3 regions of the Halarsenatibacter silvermanii genome follow, and region 3 is predicted to be linked to each of the others. Evidence: riboswitches for the same ligand, from Rfam matches in the RefSeq annotation. Region 3 holds a riboswitch; each other region holds the start of a gene.

Region 1 (7,183 bases), on a different contig from region 3:
TGCCGTCAGCCCCATCGAATCTCAAAATTATTTTAGGTTCTTCTTGTTATCAGTTGATAGATATCGTATAAGATCACTATAATATCATGATAGTAACGGCTGGAAGATCCTTATTTTAGTAATAACTCAAACTTCCCATTCCTCTAAATTTTCAGCCATGTCCCAGAATTTGTATTCAAAGCGGCTGCTGATGACAAATAGTTCTTTCAGTCGCTGACGGCGTCGGTCTGATAGATCTTCCGCATAATCTTCCATAAGCTCCCGGGCCCAATCGGTGAGCTGACGGAAATCATCAGAACTATACATCTCTATCCAGTCTCGATAGAGATTTTCCTCTGAGGTATCCCCCGTCTCAACCAGCCTTTCACCTATCTCCAAAAAGCCCCAGAGACAGGGTAGCAGCACGGCCAGAATTTCGGGAACCGAGCCTTCTGACGCCGTCCTGACCAAAAAATCCGTATAGGCCTGGCAGGAAGGAGATTTTTCCTCCCGCTCAAGATCCTCCAGCTCGATACCAAATTCCTTTGCATACTGGCGGTGCAGTTCCATCTCCGTATTCAGTATTCCATCCATCAGGCCGGCAAATTTCTGCATAACTTCCAGCTTCTGCGCCCGGGCTCCGCCGTAAGCAAAAACCCGCGAATAATCGATAAGGTACAGATAATCCTGCCTGAGCCAGTACTTAAATTTGGCTTCCTCCAGACTGCCGTCACCTATTCCCCGAATAAAAGGATGCTCATGCCAGGCCGACCAGATAGAGTCCGCATGTTCTCTTAAACTTTCAGTAAAGGACATCTCAACCCCTCCTTTAAAGTTTTAGCGATTCAGTTAAAAGCGGAAACAGGCCGATTCATTGGCTAAACTCCTCCAAAAGAGGTATATCGATTAAGTTCAGAGCTTTGATGAGCACATATCCAATAATAGCTCCGGGGATGGCGCTGGCCGCAAAAATACCCATAAAATAAATCGAAGTTTGAGCGCTGCCCATAGCCGGAGCTACCAGCATGCCGCTGACAGTGCCGCCGATCAGCGAAGTGCCCAGAGGCTCGGTCAGGGCGGCAATCTTTTTATCGGTCAGTCGATAAACATATCCCACAACTATACCGCCGAAAAGACCGCCCGGCAGAGCAAATATAGTGCCAAAACCCAGTGATAACCGCAAAAATCCGGTGATCATGGCTGCTGCAGCTGCCAGCCAGGGGCCCAGAAGGATGCCCATGATGGAGTTGAGAGTATGCTGCAGAGGCATAACCCGGGTTGGGCCAAGTGGAAATGATATCCCTCCCAGCACTGTACCCAGCGCCGCAAACAGACCTGCTGCCACGACCTTTTCTGTTGATATCATTATAATTCCTCCTCAAATTTTGGTATGCGGAAAGTCTGGATTTTAATTCACGCAAAAAAGGCATGATCCGCACAGAGGCAGACCATGCCTTTAGATATTCTATCATACCAGCTATGAGCTGCTTCCCTGCGCAGGTATTATCCCGTTCAGGTTTTAGGGATCGGGATTTCAACCCCTCTCAGCCTCCCCTTCCCGCGCCAGGCGGCAGGGAAAGCTCTCCCAGCTTCAACATTTATGAGCTTTTATTTATCTGGTTCAGCTATCAGTGCCCGGGAACAGAACCGGTATCCTGTCCGCTTTCCGTGCGGGGGATATCGGGAAGCTCTTCCTCTTCTGATTCCTTTTCTTCCCCGGCAGAATCAGATGGCGATGATTCCTCTTCTTTTTCCTGAGGTTCTTCTATTTCCTCTCCCTCCATCAGCTTTTGAATCTGCTCGGATTTGAGAGTTTCATGTTCTTTGAGGTTTTCGACGACACGCTGTACAGTTTCAGCATTTTCTTCCAGAAGATCCCTGGCTTTGCGGTGACACTGCTCCATAAAAGAGCTGATCTCATCATCGATTTCAGAGGCTACATCTTCGCTGTAATTACGCCCGGTTGAGAGATCTTTGCCGAGAAAGACCTGCCCATCCTGCTGTTCACCCAGCGTCAGCGGCCCGAGCTTATCGCTCATGCCGTACTGGGTTATCATGGCGCGGACAATTTTGGTCGCTCTTTTGAGGTCGTTTTGAGCTCCGGTGGAGATGTCATCCAGGAATATCTCCTCGGCCACCCGGCCACCCAGAAGTGAAGTAACTTTGTCGAGCAGTTCCGATTTGGTCATAAAGTTTTTATCGTCTTCGGGCAGAGGAATGGTAAAGCCTCCGGCTCCTCCCCGGGGAATGATCGAAACTTTATGAGTTCTGTCAGCATGCTCCAGCAGCTCTCCCAGAAGAGCATGACCGGTTTCGTGGTAGGCCACCAGATTTTTCTCTTCCTCTGAAATTACCCTGCTCTTTTTGGCCGGACCGGCAATAACACGATCGACAGCATCATCAAATTCAGTCATCGTTATGACATCCTTGCCGCGGCGGGCAGAAAGTATAGCAGCCTCGTTGGTCAGATTCTCCATATCAGCACCGGTAAAGCCCGGTGTTCTTTTAGCCAGAATCTCGGTGTCAACGTCGTCGGCTACAGGCTTGTTCTTAAGATGTATCTCCAGAATCAGTCTTCTACCCCTGATATCGGGTTTATCGACAACTACCTGCCTGTCAAAACGTCCAGGCCTTAAAAGAGCCGGATCGAGCACGTCCGGTCGGTTGGTAGCCCCCATCAGAATAATACCTTCGTTGGATTCAAAACCGTCCATCTCGTTAAGCAGCTGGTTGAGCGTCTGCTCTCTCTCATCATGACCGCCGCCTACGCCAGCTCCTCGCTGACGGCCGACCGAATCCAGCTCATCTACAAATATTATGCAGGGTGAATTCTCTTTGCCTTTTTCAAACAGATCTCTTACCCGCGAAGCTCCAACTCCAACAAACATCTCTACGAAGTCAGAACCACTTACAAAGAAGAAAGGCACTCCGGCTTCGCCGGCAACAGCCCGGGCCATCAAAGTTTTACCGGTACCCGGAGGTCCCACCAGCAGAATCCCTTTGGGAACTTCAGCACCCAGTCTGGAGAACTTGCGAGGATTTTTTAGAAATTCAACAACCTCCTGCAGCTCCTCCTTGACCTCTTCATAATTGGCCACATCATCAAAGGTTACATCCTTATCCTGTTCCTGCATCTGATTGGCTTTGCTCTTGCCGAAAGACATCATCTTGCCGCCACCGCCCTGCATGCGCTGCATGATAAATATCCAGGCGATGATCAATATGCCTATCGGCAGCATATAGCCTAAAATATTGAGCCACCAGGGCGCGGAAGGTTCGGGTTCGGTCGATATTTCTATATTTTGAGCCCTCAGGGCCTGCATGAGGTAAGACGTATCCTCCGGAGGCACATCTACTTCAAATTCCTGGCCCTCGAAGGTGCCCTCCACCCTCTCACTGCCGACCATGGTGACCTCATCGATATTACCGGCTTCTACCTGGCGCATTAGCTCAGAATAGGTGAATTCTTCGATCTCTTCTGGACCCTGCTGCATAAAAAACTGGGCTACCAGAATAGATATTGCTATTAAAAGCAGATAAAAGCCGATATTCTTGGCAAATTTGTTCAAATGCACTTACCTCCTCTCAGGCTTCTTCTATAAAATGATTTCACTTGCTTTCTCCTCTCCGAATTATACATTGCACAATTATACCACACCGAAACCCTTTTGTAAAAGTTCCCTAGTTGTATTCACCTTCCTCAAGCACTCCGATAAAGGGCAGGTTGCGATATTTTTCCTCATAATCCAGCCCATAACCGACCACGAATTTATCGGGTATCTCAAAGCCGTTAAAATCTACATCTATATGCTTATAATCGCGTCTTTCCGGTTTGTCCAGCAGAGTGGCCACTTTTATGCTGGCCGGCTTTCTGGTCTCGAGCATGTCAACGACGTTTCTCAGGGTTAGACCGGTATCTATAATATCCTCCACTATCAGGACGTGTTCGCCGCTGATAGCATCTTCAAGGTCTTTGATAATTCTGACCGTCCCGGTCGATTCGGTGCCCGAATAACTGGAAACTTCCATAAAGTCGAAGGTTACCGGCATATTTATGGATTGAGAAAGATCAGCCATAAACATAACTGCTCCTCTCAATATACAGACCAGTCTGAGCTCGGTCCCTGGTTCATAGGCATCAGTTATCTCACGCCCCATTTCTTCAATTCTGTTCTGAAGTTCATCCTGTTCGATAATAATTTCGGCCAGCTTATCCTCAGCAATCTTGGCAGACAAAATAATTCACTCCTCTCGATTTTTACAGAAATCGACCCGCAGTATTTTCTCAGTTGCAGGGGTAACTCTAAACCTGTGATCACATCTCATATTTACAATCCAGATTATCTTTCCGCTGTAATCCACCAGCAGGGGAATTTTATCGCGGCGATGGCGGGGAACCTTTTCGTCGATAAAAAAGTCCTTCAACTTTTTTCTGCCACTCATACCCAGCGGCTGAAACCGATCTCCCGGCCTGCGTGTCCTGATGGTCAGCGGCCAGCTGATAGCTTCTGCATCCAGAAAAGCAGTCTCCGAATTTTCAGCCTGATCCCGCCAGTTCTCCGGCAGATTCTGAATTTCCAATCTGAGATTATCTCCTCCGGGCAGCTCAATTTTACCCGGATCTTCCACCCGGATATGATAATCAACACTCTCATTTAATTTCTGCCAGACCTGATCCCGAAAAGATAATACTCCATACTCCTCTCTGACCAGCACTCCTTCCGGCAGATGATAGTCCCGGCTTTTAGATTCCCGGCCGGCCTTTTGCAGTATTTCCTCCATCAACTCTATATGATCACGGTAAAAACCCTCGGTTGAGCCCAGAAGTTTCTCGACGATGAGCCTCCATAACCTCCGGCGCAGCACCCTGTCCAGGTCTTTAAGGGGTTCATATTCCACCTCAATCCGATGTTCGCTCACAACTTCTGCATGCTGACGAAAACATCTTTTGGCCAGCCCGTTCAAAAATTCGTGTTCCTCGCTGATGAGCTCGGCCATCGAATTTAAAATCGGAACCAGTTCCGGGTTAAAATTGTTTTCCAGATAGGGGATTAATTTCTGGCGTATCTTGTTGCGGTCGTAATCGAGAGAAAAATTGCTCCTGTCGATCCTGGGTTCAAGAGATCTGCTGTCACAGTAATTTTCCAGCTGATTGCGCGTAAAATCAAGCAGCGGGCGAATGAAAGGGTATCCCCAATGATTTGAACACGGACTTATACCGCTGAGACCATTCATGCCGGCTCCTCTGACGAGATTAAAAATAATGGTTTCGGCCCTATCGTTGGCCTGATGACCTAAAGCAGCCCTGTCCATCTCCTCCCGGCGCAGATATTTATAGATCAAAGAAAGCCTCAGTTCTCGGGCTATTTCCTCAGTGCTGCCTCCCCTCCGTTTTTTGACCTCATTTACATCAACCTCTTCCAGCCAGCAATTTATATCCCTTTTATCACATTGCTGTCTGACAAATTCAGCCTCTTCAGAAGCATCTTCTCTCAAACAGTGATCGAGATGAAAAACCCCCAGCTTAAGATTCCAGTCTTCCCGGAGACGATCAAAAAGATCCAGCAGAGCCAGCGAATCCGGACCGCCTGATACGGCCAGAAGAACGCTGTCGCCCTCTGAGACCAGCTTCTCACGGCGGCAGTAATCCGCAAACTCCTCAAGAAGATCCATAGGGCATTCCTCCCGATTTATATGCCTCAAGATTAAGTTCTATAAGAGCGGAAATTCTCCTGCCCGCTGTCAACTTTTTGAGCATTTAAACCCGGCCTGAAAAAACCTGTTCCAGCAGACCGAACAAAATCCCCCTATCGCTTACCTTAAGACCGCTCAATTCGAGCTCATCCAGTACTCCTGTCAGAATAGCTGCACCTGCAACTATTATATCGGCTCTTTCCGGTTTTAAACCCGGAACTTTTTTTCTCTCAGCGATCGGCCTGGAGGCCAGCTCGAAAGTGATTTTTTCGAGCTCGGAGCTGTCAAGCTCATATTCCTCTACTTTTTCCGGTCTGTACTCGCCCATTTTTTGGGATATAGCCGCCAGGGTGGTGATAGTACCACCTGCTCCATAAAAGTCCAGAATATTTCGGCTGGAATTTTCAGACTTTTTGATCCGGGCGGCCGTTTCTTTTTTTATCTCAGCCAGGGCAGAACGATCGATGGCGGCGGCAGGATCAGATATTAAATTCTCGGTCATGCTCACCGCCCCCAGCTCAAAGCTAAAATATTCGAATTTATCCGGAGAGAGAGATGAAAATATTAGCTCTGTGCTGCCTCCACCGATATCTATGACAGCATCGACCTTACGGCCGCGATAGCTTTTAACACCGGCCAGAACCAGCCGGGCTTCATCTCTGCCCGAAACTATTCTGAGAGAGCCGCCCAGAATATCGGCAAACTCCCGCCTGAGTTTCTCTCCTCTTTCAGCCCTGCGCAGAGCGCTGGTTCCGGCAGCCATCACCCTTTCAACCTGAGCTTCGGATATTATTTCGGCAAAACGTCTCAAGACAGCCCGCGTTCTCCCGGCTGCCTCTGCCTTTATCCTACCCGTCCTGTCGACTCCTTCGGCCAGACGGGTAGTTTCCATCTCATACCTCTCTCTGACAATTTCATTCTCCTGTTTTTGACCGATCAAAAGACGACAGGAATTAGAACCAATATCTACGGCAGCAGCCCGCCGAAGTGTGCTGTTAGTTTTCAGTATCAATCACCCTCTCTGTAATCGCTGCAGTCACGACAGAGTGTGGGAAATTCCAGACTGGCAGCAGTTATTCTGCCCACAGGATTATTTCCTCCGGCCAGATAATGGGCCAGATGAGTATGCAGGCATTTCAATCCTTTTTCTGTACGGATACCCCCAACCCCGGAATTTTTAAGCACCTCAATTACATCCCGGGACAGCTCCGCAGCCTTTTTCCAGAGCTTTTCATCCATCAAACTGCGGCGCTTCTGTGCGTACTCTTCATGAGCCCGCTGAACAGCCCGGGCAAACTCCTCATCGCTTTTCTCCTTTTCTGTCAGTCGATCCAGAAGACCTTCATCTTCAAGTTTTTGAACCCGGGATTTGAGCCGGGGGCAGGTAAGCCAGTAAGTGGTGGGAAACACTTCCCTCTCAAAAAAGGGATGGACCTTCACCACCCGGGGAAAGCCCGAGCTGCAGCGATCACAGATGGCCAGAGCGTTTTTAGCACTGCGCCCCAGCTGC
Region 2 (7,183 bases), on a different contig from region 3:
TGAGGACGACAGCAAGGAAAAGTTCGTGCGGGAACTGCTGAAAACGGTCAAGCCCGGCGGTGAAGTTTTGATCGGCACGATCAATAAAAATTCCGCCTGGGGAGAGGCCTACAGAGAAAGAGCTCAAAAGCGGGATTCAATTTTCTCCGAGGCTCATTTCACCTCGCCCGAAGAACTCAATGAAATAGAAAAAGAGCTTCTTCAGGAAAGCAGGGAATGCCTTTTCATCCCTCCTGATGCCGAAAGCCAGGAGATCTCTTTAGAGCGCGAAAACGAACTGGCCAAAAGAGAAGTCAGAGGAGGCTTTTTCTGTTCGCTCTGGCAAAAACCCGGCTGTTGAAAACCATGATGGAAGTTTCCGAAAAAATTGAAAAATACCTCCCCCTGCTCTAAAATTTATGGTATAATTAAGTTGAGGGAAGTTGTCGGGGGAGGTGCCTCCGAACTTCCTTTGCAGCACAGCTATTACGACCTTACCACCCCGGGAAATAACTGCCCCCTTTTCCCGGGAACTTTTTTGTCCTCAGAATAACCCTGAGCTCGTTTGTAAATTCTTAAACCTGTCGACGGAAATTATGGGCCGGAAATTATGGTCACTTCGGATAACTTTTTGATCTCCGCGGGCTCGACCTCATAAATCCTATCCAGCAGAGCCCGGCGGAACGAGGCCGGACTGCTCTCTTCTTCTGCAGCCAAATCAGCCGCGGCCGCAAATGCAGCAGCCCCGGTAAGAGCTGTTCTGAGATTTGAATTTTCTCTCTGTCGGTTCTTTTCTCTTTCACTCTGGATTTTTTGAGCAGCTGCCATTGCCCCCAGCGTGCCGGCCAGCATACAGCCTGTTCCCACTATCCTTCCCAGAAGGGGACTGCCGGCCTCCAGCCGGCATATGTAATCCTCATCAACTGCCAGATCCATACCCCCCGTGACCAGTACAGCGCAGCTGAATTCTTCCGCCAGAGAAAGGGCACTTTTTTCCAGCTCCTGATGTTCGCCCAGAGATTCAACCCCTCTTACCCGGGCTTTCCTGCCGGCCAGAGTACTTATCTCGCCCGCATTTCCCTTGATTATATCCGGGTGATGGGTCTGTAAAAGCTCTCGCACAAAATCCGTTCTATAGGAGGTAGATCCGACTCCTACAGGATCAAGAACTATCGGAATATCTTCTGCGGCCGCGCTTTCGGCAGCCCGGTGCATGCCGGCACAGGTATTCTCATCTATCGTGCCGGTATTGAGAACCAGCGCTTCAGCCGAGGCGGCCATCTCACCGCTTTCCTGAGGGGAGTGAGCCATTACAGGCAGAGCTCCCCAGAGTCTGATCACCTCGGCCACATCTGCCACCGTCACATAATTGGTTATAGCGTGTACCAGCGGATTCTCAACTTCCAAAATTTTCAGCAGTTTTTCGGCGATGATATTCGAACCACCTTCAGCTGACATCGGCTTCATCCCCTTTCCCGGCCCTGTTAATCCTATCGATCATCTCTTCAGCCGTCTTTTTCACATCATCAGCCTGGTTGAGAGCACTTATCACGGCCGCTCCTGTGGCCCCAGCCCGGACGACCTCCCCGACATTATCGGGGGCTATTCCGCCAATAGCCATTACCGGCAGATCGGTGAGCTGAACTGCTCTTTTGAGTTTTTTCAGGCCTACCGCCTGCCTCTCTGCATCCAGGCGCTTGGATTTCGTGGAAAAGACAGAGCCAAATCCTATATAGTCCACTATCTCCTCATTCAGCTTCTTTACCTGTTCCGGACTGGAAGCAGAAACCCCGATGATTTTATCCGGGCCGAGCAATTTTCTGGCCTCCTGATAGGGCAGATCCTGCTGGCCTAGATGCACGCCGTCAGCTTCCAGCGCCATAGCCAGATCGACCCTGTCATTGATTACCAGAGCGGCCCCCTGCTCCCGGGTGATCTTTCGCAGCTTCTGACCCAGCTGATAACGACTGCGCAGATTCAGATCCTTCTCCCGCAGCTGAACCATACGCACCCCGCCGGCCAGAGACTTTTTCACCACGTCGACGCTGGTATACTCAGGAGCCAGAACCGATTCCGTGATCAAATAAAGATCCCGGTCGGCAATCGAGCTCATATTTTATCCACCTCCTCACCTGCAGCCAGATGGTTGACTGGATCGATACCCGCGCCCAGTTCAAAACCTGTTCTGATAGCGCTGGTGATAAATTCTTTGGACTTCGCCACCGCTTTTTCCAGCTCCAGTCCCCGGGCCAGATAGGCAGCTATGGCGGCAGAATAGGTGCAGCCTGTTCCGTGAGTGTTGTTAGAAGGCAGCCTGGGAGCGGAAAATACCCCGGTTTTTTCTCCATCAAAAAGAAGGTCAAAAGCCTCATCTCCTCCCAGATGGCCGCCTTTGACCAGCACCGCCCCCGGCCCCATCTCAAAAAGTCCCCGGGCCAGTTCTGCCAGCAGATCCCGTTCTTCCCGGGCGGTCAGTTTATCCGGCGAAAATTCTTTTTTCGCTTTTTTCTGGCCGTACAAAAGTACTCTGGCCTCCTGCAGATTGGGTGTTATGACCGCTGCCTGCGGCAGAAGTTTCTGGCGGACTGTTTCCACCGCCTCCTCTGCCAGCAGCAGATCTCCGCTGGTGGCCACCATGACCGGATCGACCACCAGATCGAATTGATCATACTCACTCAATTTATCGGCCACAACCTCCACTATATCCGCATCGGCCAGCATGCCTGTCTTACCGGCTTTTGGGTTCAGGTCGGAAAAAACCGAATCCAGCTGCTCCTTTACAAATTCTGGAGAAAGAGATCTGACAGCCTGCACTCCCAGCGTGTTCTGGGCGGTGACCGCAGTTATCACCGACATGCCATAAGTATTGAGTACTGTCATTGTCTTAAGATCGGCCTGAATTCCGGCCCCGCCGCCTGAGTCAGACCCGGCAATGGTCAGGATTCTGGGTGGATCTTTCTTCAATCCGGATGTTTCAGCCATGAATATCTCCTCCCTTTGATTTTACCGGTTAAAAAACCTGAAATCATTATGCACATTTAAAAACGGGGACACAGCCCTGTAAACCCGTGCAGGTGGGCTATGTCCCCGTGATTTTCACCGTCCGGCTGATGATCTCAGAAGCCGGGACATAACTTCCCTGCGCAGGCATTATCCTGTTCAGGTTCGAGGGGATCGGGTAAATTCCCGTCTCAGCCGTCAGATCATCCGGCTCCCCCAGTCATGCTCAAATATAAAATTTATTTGCTTTTCAGCGATTCAAATAACGTCCAGAATCCGTTTGGGAGTTTCAATCAGCTCATCGGCCAGCTCTTCCAGATCTTCCCGGGTTCCCACTCCGCATAAAACCCCGACTACCAGACCGGCTCCGGCCCGGCGGCCGGTTTTTAGATCGGTGGGAGTATCTCCGACCATCGCGACCTCTGAACATTCCAGAGACGTCTCAGAACAGAAATTCTCCAGAACAGCCGGATCGGGCTTGTCAGGGATCTCATCATCGCCGCAGGCTATATATTCAAAATAATCGGTAATATCCAGCTCTTTCATTATGGTCAGAGTTGAAGGTCTGGTATCAGCTGTGGCCAGTCCCAGCCGATAACCGCGCTCCTTCAGTTTGAAAAAAAGCTCATGCAGATCGGCTGTTTCGCGCAGGTTTTCAGTATAATCTACCTCATCGACGCTGTTTTCCATTATCCCGTAAATTCTATCCTCCAGCTCTATTCTGGACCATCCGACCTGAAAATCCTGCTCCAGCAGATAATCAGTAAGCTGCCGGGCCGATCGGTCAACCGTGGCCTGGGCAAGATTGCCGTCGGGATCGATATAGCTTTCATCGGTCTCTATACCGAAAATGTCCATAATCCCTGCTTCCAGCCGCTCGTATTCAGACGCGCCGGGCTCTACCGGGGTGAATTCAGCTATGATTTTTTCGGCGGTCTTTTCCACCATGGGCAGCCAGAGGGTATAAAAATCTATTATGGTACCATCTTTATCGAAGACTATTCCCTTGATGTCGGACAAAGCAAAAACCTCCTGTAGACAAATACTGAAGTTTAAACCGAAAAGATTCCGGAAAATGCTCAGAAGTCAGTCCTGTTCCTCCTGTGCGGCCAGCATATCCGACAGCTTCTGACCGCCCACACCTACCATATCCGGCGTGCGCTCTTCCAGATAAACAACAAAATTATCCTCATCTATGCCGGTAACCTCGCTTCCAACCTCGGTAAGCCCTTCGATGGCCTCCTGTTTTTGTTCCTCGTCCAGCTCAGGGCAGTAAAAATGAATAGTTGGCATATTTTTAGCCTCCTTATCGCTGTTTTTATCAGGAGCGCTTCTCCGGTTCTTTTACCTGCTTTTTTACCCACTTCTATTACCCACTTCTAAAAGCTGCCAGGCTGACCTGCCTGCGGTGGGTATTATATAAATTTTAGGTAAAATTTGCAAGCTGACATCCTGATCTATCGCCCTCCGGCTTGTTCCAGCAAAAAATCAGCAAAAAATTCAGGTCGATCAGTCCTTATGCCAGAGTTTTTGTTTGCTGGTCGAAACAGCGAATAAACCTTCATCCACGAGCTCCTGAACTTCATCCTTTGTTCGTATCAGCCCTCCGCCAATTACGGGACAGGATTTTTTGACGCTTTCGATGAAGTAGGGAGCGGCTATCCCCGGTAAAATTTCTACCGCGTCAGGTCTGTTGCTATTTAACATATCCCGGCCGCTTTTGATAGCTGCCGAATCAAGCAAAAACAGCCTCTGCACGGCCATAAGATCTTTTTCCCGGGCCGCCCTGATCACGTTGCCCCGGGTGGAGACCAGACCATCGCAGAGCTCTTTTTCGGCCAGATAATCAACAGCCTGCCTGTCATTGGCCAATCCCTTGACCAGATCGAGATGAATAAAAACAAGCTGATCGTTTTCTTTAATGCGCCGGACCATCTCCGGTATATTTATAAGATCGGCCTCGAGCAAAAATATAATGATCACATCGCTATTTAAAGCTCTTTTTAAAGCCTGCTCTCCCCGCACGCCTGCTATCACGGGGTGATCCTCCAGATAATTACTGAGATGCTGCATGCTATCTCCTCCCGCTTTGCTCGAGCAAAATTTATTCTCCGGTCAACTCCTCGCGCAGTGAAAGGGCAGCCTCCGCCTCATCGGTGATGATCATATCGACACCCAGCTCGATCAATTTTTCGATGCGGTCATGGTCATTGGTTCCGTAAGCAGCGACTTTCAGCCCGTTGCGGTGAGCACCGGACAGCATTTTTTCGGTCACCGTTCTGTGCATAGGGATAAGATGGTCGGCACCGAGCTGACGCGCATAATCCCAGGGCCTGTAAAGCCGGGAATAGTATAAGATGCCCTTTTTAATATCAGGAGCTATCTCATGTAGATTATGGATGGTATAGTGATTGAAGCTGGTAACCAGGGTTTTCTCTTCCAATCCCCGGGCCGCCAGAGCTTGAACCAGCTTCTTTTCTTGCTCAAGATCATCGCCGTCGCGCTGTTTTAGCTCAATATTGATCATGTCCATATTTTCCACCACGGCCAGAGTCTCTTCCAGAGTGGGGATATATTGTTCGCCGTTTTCAGTGCTGCCCGTTTCCAGCTTGATCTTTTTTAGCTCGCTCAGGCTGTAATCGCTCACATAACCGCTGCCTTTAGTATGATTGTCGATCTTTTGATCATGGAAAACGACCAGCTCGTTATCTTCTGTAAACTGCACATCCAGCTCTACTCCATCTCCATCGCCTTTAGCCGCCTGCTCAAAGGCCAGAATTGTATTGGCCGGTGCATTGTTCTCATCGCCCCTGTGATAAATTATCTTTGAACTCATTTTTATTGTGAAACCTCCATTATCGTTATGATTAACTTCTTAAAGCTCTGTAAACTCAAACTCACAAAAAAATTTTGATTTTCCCTGTCTTCGGCCGGTAAATAGGCATGATAGTGATCTTATGCGATATCTATCAACTGATAAGAAGAAACAAAGTTTTTCAGCCGTCAGGTCGCGAATCTCTATGATAAAGTGCTGCCGCTCCCAGAAGAAAAAGGGCGCATAGAATATAAAGGCGCTGCACCGGCAGTCCCAGTCCGACCAGGTTAAGAGCCAGCGGCCCCAGGGCAGCTCCTACATCACCAGCAGTAGTCAGCCCCGCCATCCGGCTGCGCAGGCTGTAACCCGTAAATTTACCAGTGTTGACATACAGCAGAACCACCAGCAGACTGGTCAGCAAAAAAATAGCGCCGGGCAGTAACAGCACAACCAATGGTATATCGACCAGGGCAAAGATAAACAGCAGAATACCCTGTGCGATCAGAGCTATTTTCAGCAGTGCCCGGGAGTCGAGAATATCGCTGAGATAACCCATAAACGGGCTGAAAACTATATCAAAAAGATAGCGGGAAGATAGCACCATGCCGCTGACAGCAGCAATACTCACAGTCCAGACTAATATACCGATTTCATCGCCATAAAGCTGGTTCAGATAAAAACCGTAGCTGGAATTTATCACACCTCTGGCGGTAAAATGTACGGCCAGACCGGCTGCCAGCAGGGCAGCGAAGGATGGATCGCGAATGAGGTTTAAAAGAGAGGTCAGACCACTTTTTTCCGGGACCACCACCTCACCCTTTTCTTCATCATTTACTTCACCACCATAAAAGCGAAAGTAAAAATAGAGCAGCAGTGCCGCACCTACCACGCTGACAGCTCCCAGCAGGTAAGCAGCCAGAGTAAAATTAAAACCACCGGCCAGAAAACCGCCTAAAATCATTCCGGCCAGGCCGCCAGTTCGGGTCACCGATTGAAATAGACCTGAAAGCCTGCCCTCTTTACTTTTATTTTCCTCAGGCTTTGAACTCTCCTGCGAAGACCGGCTATCGGATTCATCTTCCGAAAAAATGTCGACAAGAATTTTTAATCTCATCAGAGAATAACTGATTCCCCAGATAAGTCTCATCGCCAGAAGATACAAAAATCCCTGATGAAAGCCGTACAGCACTGTGGTAGCCGTGCCGGCCACAACCGCCCCGGCAAAAGGTATCTCAGTTCCGAAGCGCCGGAATATTGAGGCAGCCCAGAAGTTAGAACCAAATCTGATAATCCGGTTGATGCTGAGTAAAATTCCTACCTGGCCCACAGAAAGACCTATAATGCCGGCCTGAGCAGGCAGGACAGCATACAGCATCGAATCTCCGAGCA
Region 3 (7,183 bases):
CGGGCCAGCCCGCCCGCTTCTATAGGCGAGCCCTATTTTCAGGAAGAAGAATAGCCGTTATAAAACTTGAAAGCTGAGATCATCTGAGGTAAAATGAGTTAAGATAATTAAATTGAGTGGTTGTTAAATCTTTTTTTTGCAAACAGGAGTGAAATATAAATTGATCTCTATTACGGGAACATTTGCTGCCTTTTTACTGGTCGTATTTTTGCTTTCACAGCAAAGAAGCCTGGGTACAGCCATGCTGATTGGGTCTTTGCTGGTTGGTTTGACCGCAACTGAGGATTTTTCCTATAATTTTCAGCAGCTGGGGTCGACTTTTCTGGAAGGGGTATATGACCCTATGACCCTGCAGCTGGTTGCTCTGGTCAGCCTGGTCACTATTTTTGCCTATATGATGAAAGAGATGAGTATGCTGAAGGATTTGATCGCCGTAGTGACAAATTACCTCAATAGTGCCTATCTATCCATTGTAACGATCCCATCATTGATAGGAGTGCTGCCCATTCCGGGAGGAGCCATATTTTCCGCCCCGATGATTGAGCCTTTGGGTGAAAAGATGAAATTGGATGGGGCCGAGCTGACATCTCTTAACATTTATTTTCGGCATCTCTGGTATTTTTCATTCCCATACATCCCCAGTTTAATTCTGGCCTCTTCTTTATCAGGGATTGATCTGCTTACAATAGCAGCCATGCATCTTCCGATAGTCGGATTTATGATTGTCATAGGATGGATCTATTACGGAAGGGCTGGAGCCGGCAGAGAAGAGATGGAAAAAAACGCCGCGGATTCTTCTGCGGATCAAAAAGAAGCTGAGGCTACAGGCGATTCTTCTCCTTCCCGCAAAAAATTGATCAACGCTTTTCTTCCCTATCTGGTCGTGCTGCTGCCACCAATTTTGCTGGGAATAGACTTTGTGCTCTCACTGTTGATTGGCATTGTTCTGGTAGCACTGCTAAAAAGGGAAAACTTTAAACTGAGCATGATCAAAAATGGTTTCAACCTCGATCTGGCCTATGGTATATTTGGTATCATGATTTTTAGAGCCTTTATAGAAAATTCAGAGGGAGTGGAAAACTTTACAGAATTCTTTCTGGAAGCAGGTATATCTCCTCTACTTCTCGCTCTGATAGTTCCCTTTGTAGTTGGATTGCTGACAGGCAATCACGTCGGTGCTATCGGTATTTCCTATCCGGTGGTTTTGTCGGTTTTTTCCGGGAGTAATGCTTTCCCTCTCTGGCATATGATAATTTTCAGCACCAGTTACTTTGGTTATATGATGTCTCCTTTTCATATGTGCAATATCATGACCGTAAAGTATTATAATACGACGCTCAAAAGTTATTATAAACATATACTTTTACCCATGGGTAGTTCAGCTGCAGGAGTGCTTCTGCTGGGGGTTATATACTGGTTCTGGATGGCAATATAAGTTTTGGGAGAAAACTGGGGGTATTCCGATGAAATTCAAATTTGAAGCCGGGATGGAAATTCCAGAGTCCGAGGTCGATCTGCTCGCCGTTGGTGAACTTTTGGTCGACCTGATAGCTGAGCAGGAGACCGGAGGTTTAGCCCGGGCTGAAAGATTTGGGCGGCATTTTGGTGGCTCTCCTGCCAATATAGCCCTTAATGTCAGGAGCCTCGGTCCTAAAACATCTCTTATCAGCAGGGTGGGTGAAGATGGTCTCGGCGATTTTCTGCTTGATATATTAAAGAAGGGCGAAGTCGAAATAAAGGGCATCAGACGTGATAGGCAGGAGAATACCTCGATTATTTTAATAACTCAGAGCAAAGAATCTCCGGAATTTCTGGCCTATCGTGGAGCGGAAAAATGTCTCAAACCTGGAGATATAGATTCAGAACTGATCAGAAGATCTGGACTGGTTCACATATCGACCTTTGCTATCTCTGCAGCAAAGAGTAGACGAGCTCTGGACAAAGTGATGAGAATCGCCAGAGATCAGGGGAAGATTTTATCGCTGGATCCGAATTACCGTCCTCAACTCTGGGAGGGAGATAATCCCGGACACGAGTACATAAAAGAACTTCTGAAAAAGGTTAATATCGTTAAGCCTTCTCTGGATGATGCCCGGGCCCTATTCGGACCGGCCAGCCGCGAGGAATACATCCGGATGTTTCATAATGCAGGTGCGGATTTGGTTATACTTACTCTAGGGGCTGATGGATTGCTGGCTTCGACCGGGGAGGAGCAGAAATATTACCCTTCCCTTGCTGAGGAAGTCAAAGATACCACCGGAGCGGGAGATGCTTTTTGGTCGGGTTTTTATGCCGGACTGATCGGGGGAAAAAAGCTCTCTGCTTCTATACAATGTGGAAATGCGCTGGCAGCTGAAGCATTAAAAATGACCGGTGCTCCTTTGGAGGCTGCTGATCTGGAGGAGATCAAAAAAAAATATGAGATCGATGCCGGGGAGTGAAAAAAATAATGGCAAAAAAACCGCAGCTGATAGCTTTTTTAAATCCGCAGGGAAATTTTGATCCCGGAGATAGCTATTGGACTGAACATCCCGATTTTGGTGGTCAGCTGGTTTACGTCAAAGAAGTAGCCCTGGCTCTGGCAGAATCACACGGAGTCAGAGTTGATATTCTGACCCGCAGAATCAAAGATACTGACTGGCCTGAGTTTTCCGAGAGGATTGAGAAATATCCTCGCAGTGATCGGGTGAGAATTGTAAGAATACCCTTCGGAGGAGATGCATTTCTCAACAAGGAGCAGTTATGGCCTCATATTATTGATTATGTTGATGGTATAGAGCATTTTTATGATGAAGAAGGCGAGTTTCCGGACATTGCCACCACTCATTATGGAGACGGGGGACTGGCAGGTGCAATGCTTTTTGAGAGGAAGCAAATTCCCTTTACATTCACAGGACACTCGCTGGGAGCTCAAAAAATGGATAAACTCAATGTTAGCAGTGAAAATCTCGAAGAAATGCTCGACCGTTTCAATTTTCATCTTAGAATTGCCGCGGAAAGATTAAGTATGAACAACTCTGCCACGATTTTTGTCTCGACCGAGCAGGAACGAAAAACACAGTACACACATCCCGCCTACGATGATGTGGTGGATATTGAAGATGATGACAGCTTTTCCGTGGTTCCTCCCGGCGTAAATCTGGATGTTTTTCATTCTGAAAAAGACTCCAAAGATCACGAAATTAAGCAGCGTATTGAGAAAAAATTGAAACGAGATCTGGATTCAGGGAGGGAAGATAAGCCTGCAGTGATAGCGGCCAGCCGTCTTGATGCCAAGAAGAACCATGCCGGCCTGGTTAAAGCTTTTGCCGCAAGTCCCGAGCTGCAGGAAGAAGTCAACCTGGTTATGACTCTGCGCGGTATAGATAATCCTTTTGCCGGTTACGATCAGGCTGATGAAGATGAAAAAAAGATTCTGGATGAAATAATGGGAATAATCAGAAACAATGATTTAGAAGGTAAAGTGAGTATGTTTTCTCTGGCCAGCCAGCAGGAACTGGCTTCCTGTTATAGAGTTCTGGCTGAAAAAAAGTCTATTTTTGCTCTGGTTTCCTTCCATGAGCCATTTGGTCTGGCGCCGATCGAAGCCATGGCTTCGGGCCTGCCGGTGGTGGCAACAGAAAATGGAGGGCCGGAAGAGATTCTTTATGAAGACGACCAGGATTACGGAGTTCTCGTAAACCCCGAGGATCCTGAAGATATCTCCAGAGGACTGCTCGAAATAGTCAATTCCGAAGATGACTGGCAGTATTATCATAGAGCGGGTCAGAAAAGAGTGGAAAATAAATACACCTGGGAGGCCACCGCTGCCAGATATCTGGAACGCCTTAGCAGTATTTTAGCTCAACCCGACCGTTATCTTCCGAAGAATTTTGAAAAAGTCCCCGCATATTTTTTTGATTCTGGTGAAGAGAATGAGCTGATTGAGCTGCTTAAAGATGTTTATCCAATGGATTAATTCTGCTAATAATCATACAAAATAATTATTAGAGTATGCTGAAGGAGGCTATTAAAATTGTCCAAATCTGAAACTCTGGTTCTGTTGAAGCCTGAAGCCGTGAAAAGACAGCTTGTGGGAGAGATCATATCTCGCCTGGAGAAAGCAAATTTCAACATCGAAAGAATGAAGCTGGATTGTTTCCCGCGAGAGGTTCTGGCCGAACTTTATAAGGAACATAAAGGCAAGGATTTTTACGAAAGTATCGTGGGAGGTTTTGCCGGTGAGCCGATAGTAGCTATGATATTGAGCGGGAAAGATAATGTGATCAAGCGGGTTCGAACTATTATGGGCTCTACTGATCCAGCTGAAGCCGTCCCGGGCACTATTCGCGGTGATTATGCCCATCACATGGAACCCGATAATATAATGCATGCTTCCGACTCAGCTGAGTCTGCAAAAAGAGAAATAGAATTATTTTTCCCTGAATACAGCTAAATCACGTTCTTAAAAACTAAATTTGCCCGCAGAACCGGGCATTATTTAGGTTCTGCGGGCGTTTATCAGGTGTTCTGAAGGAATAATTCGCTGTTTTGCTTGAAGAGCAGAATAATGACCATGACTGAGATTATAAGTGCCGGCAGCAGATGAGATAGGTTGTAAATAAAGGAGTATATCCAGGGATTCTGGTTTTCCGGAGCGAATTCTGCGAAAAATATTGCGCCGGCCAGAATGTGAGACAGAAGTCTACCTCCTCCTCCCAGCCCCAGGGCAAAAAGCAATCTGCCAAATTTTATTTTACCTAACTCTGAAAAGACTGGCAAGATACCGGCGATTCCCACCATCATATAGGCCAGAGGATAATCCAGTATAAGCTGAGCCGGATGAACTATATAAGGACCGGTGATCAGCTGTAGCAGGCCGTGGATTAAGCCGGTGATAATTCCAGCTCCGCCCCCATGACGAAAGGCCACAAAAAGAATTGGCAGCATCTCCAGATTTACCGAACCACCCTGAGGCATTCTCCAGAGAGTTATGAAGCTTAATACCGTTGATAAAGATGCAGCTACAGCAGCTTCAGCCATTATTCTTGTTCTGGTCGTGTTCATCAAAAAACTCCTCCCTATCCGGGGATCTGGCTTTCGGAATACTGGAGGAGGATTTAATAATTCCCTGCGCCTGCATTACCAGGATCAGGTTATGCGGGTCGATGCAGTGCATCCTCTCAGCCTCCGAGCGAGGCTCCCCGGTATTTAATTTGCGAAAATATATTTTTAAGCACTCTATCTTCACATTTCGAGACTATAGCAAAAATTCCTTTACCTGAAAGCCGAATCCGACTTTTTAGTCGGTCTTGACATAAAATAAGTTATGTGCTAACATTATACTGGTTTTAGTATGGTATAATAGTGAATATTGTGCGGAGGTGGCGGAACTGGCAGACGCGCTAGATTTAGGATCTAGTGGGGTTTGCCCTGTGAGGGTTCGAATCCCTCCCTCCGCACCATTTTATTACATTGCCCATTCTACCTCCCCGAACCGGGCAGGGTCCCAGGTCGGGGAATTGTTTATAAATACTTGTTTTTGATTTATCATATGTAAGGAGGGCTTAATTTTATGGTCAAAAAAGTGGAGAGAGAAGAGCTGGAAGGCAATAAAGTCAGGTTAAATGTCAGGATAGAAAAAGAAGCTGTAAATAACGCGCTGGATAGAGCATACGAAAAAGTTGTGGATGAAGTGGATATTCCCGGTTTTCGCCAGGGTAAAGTTCCCAGAAAAGTTCTGGAGTCAAAGTTTGGAGAAGAGGTGCTTTATAAGGATGCTCTTGACATATTGATTCCCGGTCAGTATTCGCAGGCGGTGGAAGAAGCTGAAATTGAACCTATCGATCAACCCGATATTGAGGATTACCATATTGCCAAAGATGAAGAGGGTTCATTTACCGCTGAAGTTGAAGTGAAACCGGAAGTTGAACTCGGTGAATATACCGATTTCGATATAGATATGGAGGAGGCTGAAGTCACCGAAGAAGAGGTAGAAAAAACTCTGGAGCAGATGCAGGAGCAGCAGAGCCAGCTGGTAAGTTCTGACGGAACTCTGGTTCAGGAAGGCGATCACGTGGTCATAGATTTCACGGGATATATTGATGGAGAAACTTTCCCGGGAGGTCAGGCCGAAGAATACATTCTTGAAATAGGATCGGGAGAATTTGTGCCCGGTTTTGAGGAAAAGCTGATTGGGAAAGAAGTTGACGAGGATAAAGTGCACGAGGTAAATATTACTTTTCCGGAAGATTATGAAGCCGAAGATCTCGCAGGAGAACAGGCAATGTTTGAAGTTATTATTAAGGAGATTAAAGAAAAAGATGTTCCTGAACTGAATGATGAGTTTGCCCGGGAATCCGGCGATTATGAAACTCTTTCTGAAATGAAAGAAGAGATCAAAAATAATCTCAAAGAGCAAAAAGAACAGCGATCACGGGCGGCTGCTGAAAACGAGATAATCGAGAAGGTAACCGCAGAATCCGAAGTTGAAGTGCCCGAGCAGCTTGTCGACGAAGAATTAGATCGGATGTTTCAGCAGATGATACAAAATCTGCAGTCACAGGGGGTCGATGTAGAAGAATTTTTTGAATATCAGGATATGAATGAGGATGAATGGCGTCAGGAAAATAGAGAAGATGCCCGTGAGCGGGCCAAACAGAACCTTGTACTCGAAGCCATTGCTGCCGCTGAAGAGATTGAAGTCAGCGAAGATGAAATAGAGGATAAGATTGACGAAATAGCTGAACAGGGAGAGCAGGAACCCGAGCAGGTCAAGCAGTTTTTGCAGATGCAGGGCCAGCTGGCTGATCTGGAACAGGGTTTGAGGATGGAAAAAACTATTGATTTCCTACTCGAAAACAATTAAAATGGTATTAAGAAGAATTTATATGAAGACATGCAGGAGGTGTCTTAATGAATTTAGTTCCAATGGTGGTTGAACAAACCAGGCGAGGTGAACGTTCCTACGATATTTACTCCCGCCTTCTCAAGGATAGAATTATTTTTCTGGGATCTCATGTAACAGATGAAGTGGCAAATACTGTTATAGCACAGATGCTTTTTCTGGAAGGAGAAGACCCGGACAAAGATATTTATCTCTATATCAACAGTCCTGGAGGCTCGGTGACAGCAGCTTTGGCCATGTATGACACTATGCAGTATATAAAGCCTGATGTTGTTACTATCTGCATGGGGCAGGCTG

Evidence for each region. Region 3 has a riboswitch for thiamine pyrophosphate ahead of thiT (energy-coupled thiamine transporter ThiT). Riboswitches for the same ligand answer to the same signal wherever they lie in the genome.
Region 1: it holds a riboswitch for thiamine pyrophosphate, as region 3 does, so the genes downstream of both, thiW (energy coupling factor transporter S component ThiW) here and thiT (energy-coupled thiamine transporter ThiT) in region 3, are expected to answer to the same signal.
Region 2: it holds a riboswitch for thiamine pyrophosphate, as region 3 does, so the genes downstream of both, thiD (bifunctional hydroxymethylpyrimidine kinase/phosphomethylpyrimidine kinase) here and thiT (energy-coupled thiamine transporter ThiT) in region 3, are expected to answer to the same signal.

Annotation. Positions count from the first base shown of each region.
Region 1 covers NZ_FNGO01000016.1:4,392-11,574, forward strand. Annotated here, with positions in the region: gene tenA (thiaminase II) at 127-795, opposite strand; gene thiW (energy coupling factor transporter S component ThiW) at 851-1,345, opposite strand; TPP riboswitch at 1,452-1,576, opposite strand; gene ftsH (ATP-dependent zinc metalloprotease FtsH) at 1,608-3,548, opposite strand; gene hpt (hypoxanthine phosphoribosyltransferase) at 3,661-4,218, opposite strand; gene tilS (tRNA lysidine(34) synthetase TilS) at 4,222-5,652, opposite strand; gene BLT15_RS08875 (Ppx/GppA phosphatase family protein) at 5,738-6,685, opposite strand; gene BLT15_RS08880 (DUF501 domain-containing protein) at 6,682-7,183, opposite strand, start outside.
Region 2 covers NZ_FNGO01000001.1:156,761-163,943, forward strand. Annotated here, with positions in the region: gene BLT15_RS00695 (class I SAM-dependent methyltransferase) at 1-340, shown strand, start outside; gene thiM (hydroxyethylthiazole kinase) at 574-1,446, opposite strand; gene thiE (thiamine phosphate synthase) at 1,427-2,092, opposite strand; gene thiD (bifunctional hydroxymethylpyrimidine kinase/phosphomethylpyrimidine kinase) at 2,089-2,961, opposite strand; TPP riboswitch at 3,099-3,207, opposite strand; gene BLT15_RS00715 (HAD family hydrolase) at 3,238-3,999, opposite strand; gene BLT15_RS00720 (tautomerase family protein) at 4,066-4,272, opposite strand; gene BLT15_RS00725 (glycerol-3-phosphate responsive antiterminator) at 4,489-5,052, opposite strand; gene BLT15_RS00730 (glycerophosphodiester phosphodiesterase) at 5,084-5,815, opposite strand; gene BLT15_RS00735 (MFS transporter) at 5,976-7,183, opposite strand, start outside.
Region 3 covers NZ_FNGO01000010.1:75,977-83,159, forward strand. Annotated here, with positions in the region: gene BLT15_RS06925 (ABC transporter permease) at 1-54, shown strand, start outside; gene BLT15_RS06930 (DUF401 family protein) at 161-1,435, shown strand; gene BLT15_RS06935 (carbohydrate kinase family protein) at 1,464-2,441, shown strand; gene BLT15_RS06940 (glycosyltransferase) at 2,450-3,958, shown strand; gene ndk (nucleoside-diphosphate kinase) at 4,016-4,435, shown strand; gene thiT (energy-coupled thiamine transporter ThiT) at 4,501-5,046, opposite strand; TPP riboswitch at 5,090-5,196, opposite strand; tRNA gene BLT15_RS06955 (tRNA-Leu) at 5,358-5,444, shown strand; gene tig (trigger factor) at 5,555-6,847, shown strand; gene clpP (ATP-dependent Clp endopeptidase proteolytic subunit ClpP) at 6,895-7,183, shown strand, end outside.